Oharaeibacter diazotrophicus: one gene and its partner. Each later gene encodes a partner of the first gene's protein in a complex. Links are inferred from orthologs where the notes say so. Each region holds a gene or a part of one and is shown on either strand. Other genes may lie near its edges. The genes, in order: EDD54_RS14400 and dnaN.

Region 1 (7,415 bases):
CGCCGCGAGCCCGACGACAATCCCGAATGCCCCGCCGATCCAGCGTCCCGCCGTCCTCGTGCCCACGTCGACCTCCGTGCCGTTGCTCCGCTGCGGAGCGTTCCATTCCCGCAGGCCGATTGCAAACGCGAATGCGTCGCGCCGGCGCCGGAAAGCCCGCTCCGCTCGTCATCTAGGGCGCCATCGCGCCGATCGCAGGGCGGGTCGCGGCGATCGGCGACGCGGCACTTGCTTTTTGTCGCCGGCCCGCCGATATGTGGCGCCGGGAGGTTGGCGGTGGACGTGCCACTCGCCGACCGGGTCAGGTCCGGAAGGAAGCAGCCCAGGTGAGCCGCGGCGCGGGTCATCAGTCGGCCTCCCACCTTTTCTCGACGATCCCCCGTCCGATGCTCCGGACCGACGCCGGCGGCGTCCGCCCGGGCCGCGGACGACGAGCCGCGGGGCGACTGCCAATGACGGACGAGACGCCCGGCGCCGAGCCGAAGCCCGCCGCCGGCGGCTACCGCGTGCTGGCGCGCAAGTACCGCCCGCAGAGCTTCGCCGACCTGATCGGCCACGGGCCGATGGTCCAGACCCTGCGCAACGCCTTCGAGACCGGCCGCGTCGCCCAGGCGTGGATGCTGACCGGCGTGCGCGGCGTCGGCAAGACCACCACCGCCCGCATCCTCGCCCGCGCCCTCAACTACGAGCTCCCCGGCCGCGCCGGCGGTCCGTCGGTCGACCTTTCCGAGGAGGGCGTGCACTGCCGCGCCATCATGGAGGGCCGGCACGTCGACGTCATCGAGATGGACGCGGCCTCGCACACCTCCGTCAACGACGTCCGCGAGGTCATCGAGGCGGCCCGCTACAAGCCGGTGTCGGCGCGCTACAAGGTCTACATCGTCGACGAGGTGCACATGCTCTCGGCGGCGGCGTTCAACGCGCTCCTGAAGACGCTCGAGGAGCCGCCCGAGCACGTCAAGTTCGTGTTCGCGACCACCGAGATCCGCAAGGTGCCGATCACGGTGCTGTCGCGCTGCCAGCGCTTCGACCTGCGCCGCATCGAGGCCTCCGTGCTGCAGGCCCATCTCGCCCGCGTCGCCGCGGCGGAGAAGGTCGAGGTCGCCCCCGAGGCGATCGCCCTCGTCGCCCGCGCCGCCGAAGGTTCGGTGCGCGACGGTCTCACCATCCTCGATCAGGCGATCGCCTACGGTGGCGACGACGGCGTCACGCCGGAGACGGTGCGCTCCATGCTCGGCCTCGCCGACCGCGAACGGGTGATCGACCTGTTCGAGGCGGTGATGAAGGGCGACGTCGCCGCGGCGCTGCGCGAACTCTCCGAGCAATACGACGTCGGCGCCGATCCGGCGGTGGTGCTGAGCGATCTCGCCGCCTTCGTCCACCTCGTCACCCGCATCCGCCACGTTCCCTCCAGCGCCGACGACCCGGCGCTGACCGAGGCCGAGCGCGTGCGCGGCCGCGCCTTCGCCGAAGGCCTGTCGGTGCGCGTGCTGTCGCGGGCCTGGCAGATCCTCCTCAAGGGCCTCGCCGAGGTGCAGACCGCCCCGCGGCCGCTGCCGGCCGCCGAGATGGTGCTGGTCCGCCTAGCCTACGCCGCCGACCTGCCGACCCCCGACGAGGCGATCCGGCAGCTGCGCGACGGTCTCGGCGCGCCGCAGCCCGGTCCCGGGCCCTCCGCCGGCGGTGGGGGCAGTGGCGGGGGTGGTGCGCAGGCGCAGGGCCGCGTCCTGCCGACGCTCGCCGCCTCGTCGCCGCGGCCGACGGCGCGCGCGCTGCCAGCTCGTGAGCCGGCCGCCCTCGTGGTCGCCTCCTTCGAGGACGCGATCCGCCTCGCCGAGCGCAACCGCGACGTCGGCCTCAAGTTCGCGCTGGAGCGCCACGTCCGCCTCGTCCGTTTCGAGGACGGCCGCATCGAGTTCAACCCGGTGCCGGGCGCCAACCCCGGCCTCGCCGGCGAGATCGGCCGCAAGCTGTCGCTGTGGACGAACCGGCGCTGGATCGTCGCGGTGTCCGGCGAGACCGGCGCGCCGACGGTCGCCGAGACGCGCGAGGCGACCAGGAGCCGCCTCGTCGACGACGCCCGCGCCGATCCGACCGTCGCCGCGATCCTCGCGCGCTTTCCCGGCGCCGAGATCGTCGACGTCCAGTTCCCCGACGCCGCGGGCGGCACCGGAGCCGCCGACGGCGGCTTCGACGACCTCGGCGACGCACCGCTGCCCGACCTCGACGGCTACGAGCTCGTCGAAGAGTTCGGCGACTTCGACGACTGATCCTTCCCCCGACGAGAGCGAGAGACGGCCATGTTCGGCGACCTCGGCAAGATGATGAAGCAGGCCCAGCAGCTCCAGGCCAAGATGGCCGAGGCGCAGGAGGCCATCCAGGCGATCGAGGCCACCGGCGCCGCCGGCGGCGGCCTCGTCACGGTGACCCTCTCCGGCAAGGGCGACCTGCGCACGGTGCGCGTCGACCCCTCGCTCGCCAAGGCGGACGAGGTCGAGATCCTCGAGGATCTCCTGGTCGCCGCCCACGCCGACGCCAAGCAGAAGCTCGACGCCGCCATCGCCGAGAAGATGTCGGCGGTCACCGGCGGCCTGCAGCTGCCGCCCGGCCTGAAGCTGCCGTTCTGACGATCGCCCCGCAGCCGGCGCACCCGCCATGCCCCGCAAGATCACCGGGCCCGAGATCGAGCGCCTGATCCAGCTCCTGGCGCGCCTGCCCGGCCTCGGTCCGCGGTCGGCGCGGCGGGCGACGCTGCAGCTCGTCAAGAAGCGCGAGCAACTGCTGGTGCCGCTCACCGAGGCGCTCGCCCGGGTGCGCGACACCGTCAAGATCTGCTCCTGTTGCGGCAACGTCGACACCGCCGATCCCTGCGCCGTCTGCACCGACCCGACTCGCGACCCCTCGGTGATCGTGGTGGTCGAGGACGTCTCGGACCTCTGGGCGCTCGAGCGCTCCGGCGCGGTCTCGGCGCGCTACCACGTGCTCGGCGGCGTGTTGTCGCCGCTCGACGGCGTCGGCCCCGACGACCTCTCGATCGCCGGTCTGGTCGACCGTGCCGCCGACCCGGCCGTGCGGGAGGTGATCCTGGCGGTCAACGCCACCGTCGACGGCCAGACCACCGCCCACTACGTCACCGACCGCCTCCGCGACCTGCCGGTCAAGGTCTCGCGGCTCGCCCACGGCGTGCCGGTCGGCGGCGAGCTCGACTATCTCGACGAGGGCACCCTCGCCGCCGCGATCCGGGCCCGCACGCCGTTCTGACGGCGGCGGGGTCGCCAGCGGGCGGTCGAGGGCGTAACCTCGGGCTCGACCACTGGAAACCCCTCCGCCGAACCCCTCGGACCCGCGCCGATGAACCGCTCCGTCCGCCTCGCCGCCGTGCCGCTGTTCGCCGGCGTCCCCGACGACGTCCTCGCCCGCTGGGAGGCCGCCTCCGCCCTGGTCTCGCACCCGGCCGGGCGCTGGATCGTCGCCCACGGCGAGGACGGCACCGACGTCTACGCCCTCGTTTCCGGCACCGCCCGGGCGATGACCTTCGGCGCCGACCGCGAGGTCATCCTCGCGGACCTTCGCGCCGGGGCGATCTTCGGCGAGATGTCGGCGATCGACGGCCGGCCGCGCTCGGCCAGCGTGATCGCGGTGTCCGACGTCGAATTGATGAAGATCCCCGCCGCGGTGTTCCTCGCCGCCGTCCACGAATCGCCCGCGGTCTGCGACCGGGTGCTGGCGCTGCTGGTCGGGCGCGTCCGTGCCCTCGACGAGCGCGTCCACGAATTCGCCAACTATTCGGTCGGCGACCGCGTCCGCGCCGAACTGCTGCGGTTGTCCCGTCCGCTGCCGGGCAGCCGCGGCGAGGCGCTTGTCGAACCGGTCACCCATGCGGAGATCGCCGCCCGCATCGGCACCCACCGCGAGGCGGTGACCCGCGAGTTGCGTGCCGTCGAGAAGGCTGGTCTCCTGGTCAAGCGCTCGGGCCGGCTCGTCATCGCCGACGTCCCCGGCCTCGCCGAGAGCCTGCGCCGCGCCTGAGCATGGACTTGCGATCGCGGGCTTGATCTTCGGCGCGAAAGCCTGTTGAAGGGTCGGGAGCCGCGTTTCGGCGGTATTTCGTTCCGCGGAAGGCCGCCGCTTGGATTTTTCGTCCTTCGATCCGCTCTATGCCGTTTCGGGTCTCGCCGTCGGCGCCCTGGTCGGGCTCACCGGTGTCGGTGGCGGCTCGCTGATGACCCCGCTGCTGGTGCTGCTGTTCGGCGTCCATCCGGCCACCGCGGTCGGCACCGACCTGCTCTACGCCGCGGTGACCAAGTCGGCCGGCACGCTCGTCCACGGCGTCAACCGCACCATCGACTGGCGCATCGTCGGCCGTCTCGCCGCCGGCAGCGTCCCGGCGGCGATCCTGACGCTCTGGGCCCTGTCCGGCATCGACACCAAGGCACTCGGGATTGCCAAGACGATCTCGACCGTGCTCGGCTACGCGCTTCTCCTGACCGCCACGATCCTCTTGTTCCGCACCCGCCTCGCGGCCTGGCTGCAGAGCCGGCGGGCCGGCCGGACGCTGCCGCCGAGGGTGGTCTCGCTCGCCACCGTGTTGTTCGGTGCCGCGCTCGGACTCCTGGTCACGATCTCCTCGGTCGGTGCCGGCGCCATCGGCGTCACCGTGCTGCTGATGCTCTACCCGATGCTGCCGACGGCGCGCATCGTCGGCTCCGACATCGTCCACGCCGTGCCGCTGACGCTGGTCGCCGGCCTCGGCTACTGGTGGATCGGCTCGGTCGACGTCGCCATGCTGGTCTCGCTGCTCGCCGGCTCGATTCCCGGCGTCGTCGCCGGCAGCACGCTGTCGCCGCGCGTGCCCGACGGCATCCTCCGTCCGCTGCTCGCCTCGGTCCTGCTGCTGGTCGGCGTCAAGCTCGTCCTCGCCTGAACGGGGCGTTCGACCGTCGAGGCGCGTTGCACCGTCACGAAGGCGGATTACATAGTGGATCGCCGGCCCCGGCGGCCCACCGCCCGCGCGCCGGCCCGCGAGACGAGGGAGGTGGCCGTGGCCGACGTGACCGTGAAGACGCCGATGCAGTATCTCGACCGGGCGATGGGCTCGCTGCGCGACCTCGGCCTGCTGCCGGCGGCCCGCCCCGACGAGGCGCCGGTGATCGGCCTGCTCGAGCGCATCACCGAACTCGACCCCGATCGCGTCGCGGTGATCGCCCGCACCCTGACCCAGATGGGCGTCTTCAACGAGGTGGTCCGCGCCGAGATCTCCGAGATGTCGGTCGGCGAACGCTACGAGACCATCACCCGCGCCTTCGATTCGATCCGCGACGACGCCAAGCGGATGGTCGACCAGATCGCCGACGGCAAGCTCGACGCCTTCGAGCGCGCCACCAACGCCTGGATGAAGATTGCCCGCGGCGACGTCGCCACCCGCTTCGACACGATCCGCACGACCTATCTCGAGGTCGCCCGCGACACCAAGGCCAACATCGAGCGCGAGACGGTCATCCTCGAGGCCTATCGCGACTTCCGTGGCGCGCTGAAGCAGGCCGAGGTCGCGGCCCTCGAGGTGCTGAAGAGCGCCGAGGCCCGCCTCGACGCGGCCAAGGCCGGCCTGAAGACCGCCGCCGACGCCGTCGCCGGCTACGCCGGCACCGAGCCGGCCGAGCGCGCCAAGCTCGAACTCGTGCGCGACGAGCACGTCCGTGTCGTCCAGGCCGAGGAGGGGCGCTACCAGATCGCCAAGGACCTCGCCGACAACCTGACCGTGGGCTACAACACCTCCGAGGTGGTGATGGCCCGCCTGATGCAGACCACCAACGCCAAGGAGCGGGTCTACCAGCAGGCCGTCGCCTTCTTCTCCACCAACGATTCGGTGCTGACGGCGCTGAAGGCCTCGTTCACGGGCCTGTTCGGCCTGCACGAATCCACCGAGACGCTGAACCGGATGAAGGAGGGCGTCTCCAAGTCGATCGAGGTGCTCGCCGAGATCGGCGGCAAGGTCCAAGAGGAGGCGCTGAAGGCCGGCTACGGCCCGACCGTGCGCGCCGACGCGGTCAAGAAGCTGGTCGACAGCGTCGTCACCTTCCAGGAGCGCTCCGGCGAGATCGTCGCCGAGATGCGCAAGCTCGCCACCCAGAACTCCGAGGAGATCCGCGCCGCGGTCGAGGACGGCAAGCGCCGCATGGCCCGGCTCGCCGCCGAGGGCAACGCCCTGGTGATGAATGGCTGAGACCGCCCCGGCCGGCGCTCCGGCGCGCGTCGAGCTCGACGAGCTCATGCTGGCGATGGACGTGGTCGACACGCTCCGTCACCAGGAGGGGCTGGCGCTGAAGGAACTCGGCCAGGACGGGCGCGATGCCGCCCTGAAGGCGCGCCTGCGCGAGATCTACGCCGGGCAGGGCCTATCCGTCGACGACCGGGTGCTCGACGAGGGCATCCGGGCGCTGAAGGAGGCCCGCTTCGCCTACACGCCGCCGCCGCCGGGTCTTCCCCGGACGCTGGCGCGGCTCTGGGTCGCCCGCGCCCGGGTCGGCGTCGTCGCGGCGGTGCTGGTGGTGCTGGTCGCCGGCGGCGCCGGTTGGCTCGCCTACCAGGGCTCGGCCGCCGACCGCGCCGCCGAGGCCGCTCGCGTCGAGATCGCCGAGACGCTGCCGCGCGCCCTCGACGGCGCGCTCGCCACCGCCACCGCCGAAGCCCGTGACGCCGCGGCGAAGGCGGCCGCGGCGGCGCTCGCCGCCGACGGCCGGGCCGCGCTCGCCCGCGGCGACGCCGCCGCGGCGCGCGCCGCCGTCGCCGGCCTCGACGACCTCCGCGCCCGCCTCGTGCGGAGCTACGACCTCGTGATCGTGTCGCGCCCCGGCGAGCGCACCGGCGTCTTCCGCATTCCCGACGCCAACGAGGGCGCGCGCAACTACTATGTCGTCGTCGAGGCGGTCGACCCCGACGGCCGCCTCGTCGCCGTGCCGGTGACCAGCGAGGAGGACGGCAGACGCGCCACCGTCTCCAAGTTCGCCGTCCGCGTGCCGAAGGCGACCTACGACGCCGTCGCGCGCGACAAGGCCGACGACGGCATCGTCGAGGACCGCGTCCTCGGCGAGAAGCCGCGCGGCTCGCTGGCGACCGAATGGTCGAAACCGGTGCTCGACGGCGCCATCCTGTCGTGGTGAGGACCCGGCCATGATCTCCGCCTCCGAGGCCCTGTCGTCGCTTGAGCGCGCCGTCGCCGGCGTCCGCCGCGACGAGGACCGCCTGACCGCCATGCTGTCCTCCGCGACCGCCGAGGCCGAGCGCCTGCGCGCCGCCCAGGCCGAGGGTTACAAGGCGCTCGCCCGGCTCCGGCTCGACGAGATCGCCGGCGCTCCCGCGCTCGCCGCCCTCGACGCCGCCGAGCGGCGCGCCCTCGCCGCGTTGGAGCGCCGCCG
Region 2 (7,339 bases), on another replicon or contig:
CTGCTGCCGCACATGGGCTCGGCCACCATCGAGGGCCGAGTCGACATGGGCGAGAAGGTCATCATCAACATCAAGACCTTCATGGACGGCCACCGGCCGCCGGACCGCGTCCTGCCGTCGATGCTGTGAGACGGCTCCCGCGAGAGCGGGGTTCGCCGCGCCGTCGCACCGGTTGACCGGCGGAGCGCGCGGCGGCCCTTTCGGGACGGGTCCCGGGCGACCGGGACCGCTGGCTCGGCCGGGCGCGCCGGTGGGGCCTCCACGTCGAGCCGCGGCCGAAGAGCGCGACGCGCTTCATCCTTCGTCAAGGATGCCGCGATCCGACCGACACGCGACGCACCGCGGGGGCGGCGAGTCGGCGATCACATTCACGGATTTGCAAGGCGGCCACCGCGAGGGTCGATGGATCGATTCCCGGGATCCGCGACGATGTCCGCTCTTTCCGCCGTTCTCAGCGCCGTGCGTGCCGCCGTCGTCCGCCTCCGGCACGGCCGTCCCGACGGCAACGTGATCCTGGCCTTCGCGTTGTGCCTCGGGCTCGTCGCCGCCGCGTCCGGTTCTGCAATCGATTACGGGCGCGCGGCGATGGCGCGGACGAAACTGCAGGCGGCGGTCGACGGCGCGGTCATCGCCGGCGCGAAGGACACGTCGACGGCATGGTCGGCGTCGGCGACGAACGCGCTGCTGGTCCAGTACGCGCCGGCCGAGGCGGGCGGCATCGCCAGCGATTTCGCCAAGGCGACCGACGGGACGGTGACGGGAACGGCGTCGCAGTCCGTGCCGACGGCGTTCATGGGGCTCTTCCAGGTGGCGTCGATCACGATCTCGGTGTCGTCGCGGGCCAAGCTCGTCACGACCGGCAGCCGGGTGTGCGTGCTCCTGAAGAGCACGGCCGCGCAGGCGTTGACCGTGAACTCGGGCGCCAACGTGACCGCGCCGAACTGCGAGGTGCACGTCGCCTCGGCCGCCTCGCCGGCGGTGATCTTCAACGCCTCGACCACGCTGTCGACCAAGCGGATCTGCATCGCCGGCGCCGCCGTGATCGACAACGGCGGCACGCATCCGAACGTGGTGAAGTCCTGCACCACGGTGACGGACCCGTTCGCGGGCACCCTGCCGGCACCGCCGTCGACGACCTGCCAGTACAACGGCGGCAACTGGAACGGCGGCACGGCCAGCCTGACGCCAGGGGTCTATTGCGGTTGGTACAATTTCAACGGTGCCCCGACGGTGAGCTTCGCGCCGGGCGTCTACGTGATCAAGGGCGGCGGCATGAACGTCAACGGCGGCACGTGGACGGGGTCCGGGGTGACGTTCTACTTCGACGATTCCTCGGTCATCCAGTTCAATTCGGCCGTCAAGGCGACGCTGAAGGCGCCGACGACGGGCACCTACGCCGGCATCCTGTTCTACGAGAAGGCGGGCCTCGGCCAGTCGAACTTCGTGTTCGACGACAGCCTCGGCCACGACCTCGACGGCCTGATGTGGCTGCCGAGCCGGAACGTGACCTTCAACAGCGGGTCGCAGGTCGCGGCCGACAAGCTGACGATGGTGTTCAACACGCTGATCCTGAACAGCATGACCTGGGCGATCGACCTCTCGACCACGAAGGGCATGACCACGACCGGCGCCGTCGCGGGCTCCGGCGGGTCGGGGGGCGTCCATCTGCTGCAGTGAGGGTGACGCGCGGCCATGTCCGTGCCGGTCGATCGCGGTCCCGAGCCTAGAGAGCCACGATCGCCGCGTCGCCGCCGAGGGCGGTGAAGGCGGCGGGGTCGGTGCCGGTCATGAAGCTCTGTCCGCCGTCGCGGTCGAGGCGGGCGAACAGGGCCGCGCGGCGGCCGGGGTCGAGATGAGCCGCGACCTCGTCGAGCAGCAGGATCGGGGTGATTCCGGTCTGCTCGGCGACGAGGCGGGCCTGCGCCAGCACCAGCGCGATCAAGAGCGCCTTCTGCTCGCCGGTCGAGGACAGCTCCGCCGGCATCGCCTTGGCGGCGTGGTGGACCCGGAGGTCGGCGCGCTGCGGCCCGGTCAGGGTGCGGCCGGCGGCACGGTCGCGCGAGCGCGCCGCGGCGAGGTCGGTGCGGTACCAGTCCTCGACGTCGGAAGCGGAGGCGGCCTCGAGCGCGGCTTCCACGTCGCCCTCGAGGGCGAGGCGGGCGGCGGGGAAGGCGTCGTCGGCGCCGCCGGCGTCGATCAGGCGGACGAGGCAGCCGACCGCCTCGCGCCGGGCCGCCGCGACCGCGACGCCGAGGGCGGCGGTCTCGGTCTCGACGGCGTCGAGCCAGGCGGGATCGGTACGGTGGTCCTCGAGCAGGCGGTTGCGCCGCGTGAGGGCCTGCTCGAAGGCGGCGACCCGGCGGCCGTGGGCGGGATCGAGCGCCAGCACCAGTCGGTCGAGGAAGCGGCGGCGGTCGCTGGCGGGGCCGGTGAACAGGCCGTCCATCGCCGGTGTCAGCCAGAGCACGCGGGCGTGGTCGGAGAGGGCGTCCATCGATCGCGCCGGCTCGCCGTCGATGCGGACCTGCCGGCCGGCCTCGCCGGGCACGAGGCCGGTGCCGATCCGCACGGGGCCGAGCGCGCCCTCGATCTCGGCCGAGACCGAGAAACCGCCGGCGCCGCCGATACGGGCGATCTCGGCGAGGGTGGCCCGGCGCAGGCCGCGGCCCGGCGACAGCAGCGACAGCGCCTCCAGCACGTTGGTCTTGCCGGCGCCGTTGTCGCCGACTAGCGCCACCGAGCGCCGCCCGAAGACGAAGCGACGCGCGGCGTGGCTGCGAAAGTCGGTCAGTGCCAGCGCGGTGACGAAGACCCGCGCCGTCCGGTCCGGGTCGGTCATGGCGGCGGCCGTGGAAGCTGCGGCGGCGCCCGTCACACCCGCATCGGCATCAGGACGTAGAGCGTGTCGCCGTCGCCGACGTCCTGGATCAGGGTCGGCGAGCCGGGGTCGGCGAGGCGGAACACGGCGGTCTCGCCGGTGAGCTGGGCGGTGATGTCGAGCAGGTAGCGGGCGTTGAAGCCGATGTCGAGCGGCTCGGCGTCGTATTCGACCACGAGTTCCTCGGTGGCCGAGCCGGAATCCGGGTTGACCACGGTGAGCACCATCTTGCCGGCGGTCAGCGTGAGCTTCACCGCGCGGCCGCGCTCGGAGGAGATGGTGGAGACGCGGTCGACCGCCTCGGCGAACTCCGCGCGGTCGGCCCGGAGCTCCTTGTCGTTGCCCTGCGGGATGACGCGGCCGTAGTCCGGGAAGGTGCCGTCGATCAGCTTGGAGGTCAGCACGACGTCGCCGACGGTGAAGCGGATCTTGGCGTCCGACAGCTCGACGCCGACGTCGAGGTCGGGGTTCTCGAGCAGGCGCTGGATCTCGCCGACGGTCTTGCGCGGCACGATGATGCCCGGCATGCCCGCGGCCCCGTCCGGCGCCGGCACGTCGGCGCGGGCGAGGCGGTGGCCGTCGGTGGCGACGGCGCGGAAGCGGCGCCCGCCGGGACCCTCGACCGTGTGCAGGAAGATGCCGTTCAGGTAGTAGCGAATCTCCTCGTTGGAGATCGCGAACTGGGTGCGCTCGATCAGCGTCTTCAGGGAGGACGCCTTCAGCGTGAAGCGGTGGCTGAGCTCGCCGACGGTGATGTCGGGAAAGTCGCTCTCCGGCAGCATCTGCAGCGAGAAGCGCGAGCGGCCGGAGGTGATGGCGAGGGTGGCGCCGTCGGACGAGGTCTCGAGGCCGACCTGCGAGCCCTCGGGCAGCTTGCGGACGATGTCGTAGAACATGTGCGCCGGCACGGTGGTGGCGCCGGGGCGCTCGACCATGGCCGGGACGGTCTCCTGCGCCTCGAGGTCGAGGTCGGTCGCCTTCAGCTTCAGCGCGCCGGCGTCGGTGCGCACCAGCACGTTCGACAGGATGGGGATGGTGTTGCGGCGCTCGACGACCCGGTGGACGTGGGTCAGCGACTTCAACAGTTCGGAGCGCTCGAGCGTCACGCGCATGGGTCATCCCGTGGGGCGGGAAGGGACGGCCGACCGGGAAGGCGAGGATACGCGGAACGGTAGGCCGGCCCCTCGTGATCGGATCAGGGCGGCCCCGCGGTCTCTCGCGAGGGCCGCAGGGACAGGCACTTTACGGGGTTCGGCCGACAACGCAAGACCGTGACGCCACGAAGCGGCACGGCGCGGTCCATACACGGCGATCCACCGGAGACCTCGTGGTTTTCGACAGGATGTCAACAGGCGCGCGGGAGGCATGTCCCCGGGAACGGCCGGTGGACATCCCGGTGGAAACCACCGGGGATGCGTCGTGGACAAGGTCGTGGACGGGCGGTGGACGGCACCCGGAAGCCGGGCGCCCGTCGGCGGCGCGGATCAGGCGTCGAGCATGCGCTTCAGCACGTCGATCTCCTGGGCGAGCGCCTCGTCGTGACCGACGAGATCCTCGACCTTGCGCACGGCGTGCAGGACGGTGGTGTGGTCGCGCCCGCCGAAGCGGCGGCCGATCTCCGGCAGCGAGCGGGGCGTCATGGTCTTGGCGAGATACATGGCGATCTGACGCGGCCAGACGATCGAGCGCGTCCGCCGCGAGGACAGGAGGTCCTGCTTGGAGACGTTGTAGTGCTTGGCGACGACGCGCTGGATGTCCTCGATCTTGACGCGGCGTCCGTCGGCGACGCGGATCAGGTCCTTCAGCGTGGTCTCGGCGAGGGCGAGCGTCACCGACAGCCCGGTCAGCTGGTTGTGGCCGACGAGGCGGGTGACCGCGCCTTCGAGGTCGCGCCCCGAGGAGGTGACGTTGCGGGCGATGAAGTCGACGACGTCGTCCGGCACGGCGAAGGCCGGCGCCTGCTCGCGGGCGAGGGCGATGCGACGCTCGACGATGGCGCGGCGCAGGGCGAGGTCCGGCACGCCGATCTCGACCAGGAGGCCGCCGGCGAGGCGCGAGCGCACCCGCTCGTCGAGGGTCTCGAGTTCGACCGGCGGGCGGTCGGCGGCGACGACGACCTGACGGGCGCCGTCGATCAGCGAATTCACGGTGTGGCAGAATTCCTGCTGGATCTGCTTGCCGTGCAGGAACTGCATGTCGTCGATGATCAGGAGGTCGATGGTGCGCAGCGCCTCCTTGAAGGCGATCGCCGACTGGGTCTGCAGCGCGTGGACGAAGCGGTACATGAAGTGCTCGGCGGTGAGGTAGAGCACCTTCACGCCGGGGCGGGCCGCCTTCAGCTCGTGGCAGATCGCCTGCAGCAGGTGGGTCTTGCCCTGGCCGACCGCGGAATGGACGTAGAGCGGGTTGAACTTGACGCCGCCGGCGCCCGGTCCGTCGACGATCTGGCGCGCGGCCGCGAGGGCGAAGCGGTTGGCCGAGCCCTCGACGAAGGTCGCGAATGTGTAGCGCGGGTCGAGCGGCGAGGAGATGTCGTCGAAGGGCGAGGCGGCGGCCTCGGCCGGTGCGGCGGCGGCCGGCGCAGGGGCGGCGGGACGGGCCGGCTCGCGGCGCGGCTCGGCGCCGACGCGGATGGTGGAGCGGGCGATCGAGGCGATCGGGCCGGCGGCGGGCGCGGCGAAGCGGGCCGGGGTCTCGACGCGGGCGCGGATGGCGCTGCGGACGGCGACCTCGATCTTGCGCACGGACTCGTTCTCGTTCTGCCAGAGGCTCGTGAGCTTGTCGCGGTAGTGGGTCGCGATCCAGGACTTCAGGAACCGGCTCGGCACCGACAGAACCACGGTGCCGCCGTCGATGCCCTCGAGGTTCATGTTGGCGAACCAGCAGGAGAACACCTCCTCGCCGAGTTCGGCCTTGAGCCGGCCGAGAACCCGGGTCCAGGCATCGCGGTGCCGTGGCTTGTCCTTGTCGCCGAAGTCCGCGTCCAGCATGGGTGCCTCCTGAAACCTGTCGGGCCGGTCCGCCGCCGCGTCGGCCGTGTCACGTGCTCATGTCGGGGAACGGCGACGCGGAACGTCGCCTCAGCGGCGCCCGGGCGGGCGCCGACGGGTGTTGTCCTGAATTGTCGATGGTGGTGGTCAGGCGCCGGGGTCGCGGGTCCAGGGCAGGCCCTTGGCCTGCCACCCGTCGACGCTGCCGCGCCGTCCGTCGGGCCCGGGCGGACCCTCGAAGCCGCCGGCGACGTTGTAGGCGGCGCCGTAGCCGTGGGCCGTGGCCGCCATGGCGGCCGACTGGCTGCGCGCGCCGGAGCGGCACAGGAAATAGACCGGGGCGTCGCGGTCGAGGCCACGGGCGGCGACCGCCGCGTCCAGCATCTCGAGGAAGGCCGGGTTGACCGCCATGGTCGGGGCGGTCTGCCACTCGAGAAAGACCGGCGCGCGGCCGATCGCGGTGAGATCCGGCACGCCGACGGTCCGCCACTCCATGTCCGTGCGCACGTCGACCAGCAGGGCCCCGGGCTCGTCGCCGAGGATGCGCCAGACGTCCGTCACGTCGATATCGCCCGCGTAAGCAGCCATGGCTCGTCGCAAACCTTCCCTCTGCCGCACTCCCGATGAGAAGTGGCGGCGCCCCGGACCTCGAACTTCACTAGATGCCGGATCGACGTCGGCGGGCGACATAGGCCCTGTCGACTGCGCTCCGTGGCGGCAAGAGTAGGTCTCTCTTTACTGGGCGTTCCTTTATTTTTTCTTGGAACGACTTCGACCCTGCACTCTTCTCGCTTGCTTTCCTCGGGATCGTCTTGGCCGTCACCGAGGATGGGTTGACCATACACAGGGGGGGTCCGACCGGCAAGACGGGATTCGCCGGTCCGCGTTAACCCGATTTTAAACCGTGGCGGGTCGGGGCGGGCGATCACGGGCGGGTGATTTGGAAAGGCTTGGGATTGCTCCATTTTCAAAATTTGAATGGCCGGCGAAGCAATTCCCGCCACGCTTTCGCCACCCTCCGATTCGATCGATCACCCCGTCAAATGCCGTCGCGTCAAGGGTGGGCCCGCAGGGCACGTATCCGTAACTTGTTGATTCACAGATTAATTTCCTGCCATGCGGCGGAGCGTTCCCGGCGCGTCCGATTTCGCGGGCGCACCCGCGAAAATGCGAAGACCCGGCACGGGGGCCGGGTCTTCGGACACGAAATGGACAAGGTTCGCTCGGCTCCGGCCCGCGGGCCGGCGACGGCTCAGACGCCGAGCGACTTCACGCGCTGGGCGAGCCGCGACACCTTCCGCGAGGCGGTGTTCTTGTGAACGATGCCCTTGGAGGCGGCGCGCATGATCTCGGGCTCGGCCGACTTCAGCGCGGCCGTCGCGGCGGCCTGGTCGCCGGAGGCGAGCGCCTCCTCGACCTTGCGGACGAAGGTCCGCATGCGGCTGCGGCGAGCCTTGTTGACCTCGGTGCG

Evidence for each region.
Region 2: the proteins of EDD54_RS14400 (region 1) and dnaN are in contact, whole or in part, in a cryo-EM structure (PDB 8GIZ), measured with the Escherichia coli proteins. The link is inferred for Oharaeibacter diazotrophicus from one-to-one orthologs.

The regions. Positions count from the first base shown.
Region 1 is NZ_SNXY01000008.1:449,800-457,214, reverse strand. Bases 1-2,861 are described here. They hold EDD54_RS14400 (DNA polymerase III subunit gamma/tau), read left to right. Parts: upstream 1-452; coding sequence 453-2,270; downstream 2,271-2,861. Other genes in these bases: recR (recombination mediator RecR), read left to right, coding at 2,656-2,861; EDD54_RS14395 (YbaB/EbfC family nucleoid-associated protein), read left to right, coding at 2,301-2,627; EDD54_RS14410 (extracellular solute-binding protein), read right to left, coding at 1-66. Outside these bases: more of recR, read left to right, coding at 2,862-3,261; EDD54_RS14385 (Crp/Fnr family transcriptional regulator), read left to right, coding at 3,352-4,029; EDD54_RS14380 (sulfite exporter TauE/SafE family protein), read left to right, coding at 4,130-4,924; EDD54_RS14375 (cell surface protein), read left to right, coding at 5,069-6,223; EDD54_RS14370 (DUF6384 family protein), read left to right, coding at 6,216-7,160; EDD54_RS14365 (hypothetical protein), read left to right, coding at 7,171-7,415. UniProt on the Escherichia coli protein: Part of the beta sliding clamp loading complex, which hydrolyzes ATP to load the beta clamp onto primed DNA to form the DNA replication pre-initiation complex.
Region 2 is NZ_SNXY01000011.1:211,777-219,115, forward strand. Bases 1,932-4,716 are described here. They hold dnaN (DNA polymerase III subunit beta), read right to left. Parts: upstream 3,991-4,716; coding sequence 2,872-3,990; downstream 1,932-2,871. Other genes in these bases: recF (DNA replication/repair protein RecF), read right to left, coding at 1,932-2,839; dnaA (chromosomal replication initiator protein DnaA), read right to left, coding at 4,363-4,716. Also shown: EDD54_RS21275 (2-hydroxyacid dehydrogenase), read left to right, coding at 1-129; EDD54_RS21280 (pilus assembly protein TadG-related protein), read left to right, coding at 430-1,677; more of recF, read right to left, coding at 1,724-1,931; more of dnaA, read right to left, coding at 4,717-5,868; EDD54_RS21300 (rhodanese-like domain-containing protein), read right to left, coding at 6,016-6,456; rpsT (30S ribosomal protein S20), read right to left, coding at 7,121-7,339. UniProt on the Escherichia coli protein: Confers DNA tethering and processivity to DNA polymerases and other proteins. Acts as a clamp, forming a ring around DNA (a reaction catalyzed by the clamp-loading complex) which diffuses in an ATP-independent manner freely and bidirectionally along dsDNA.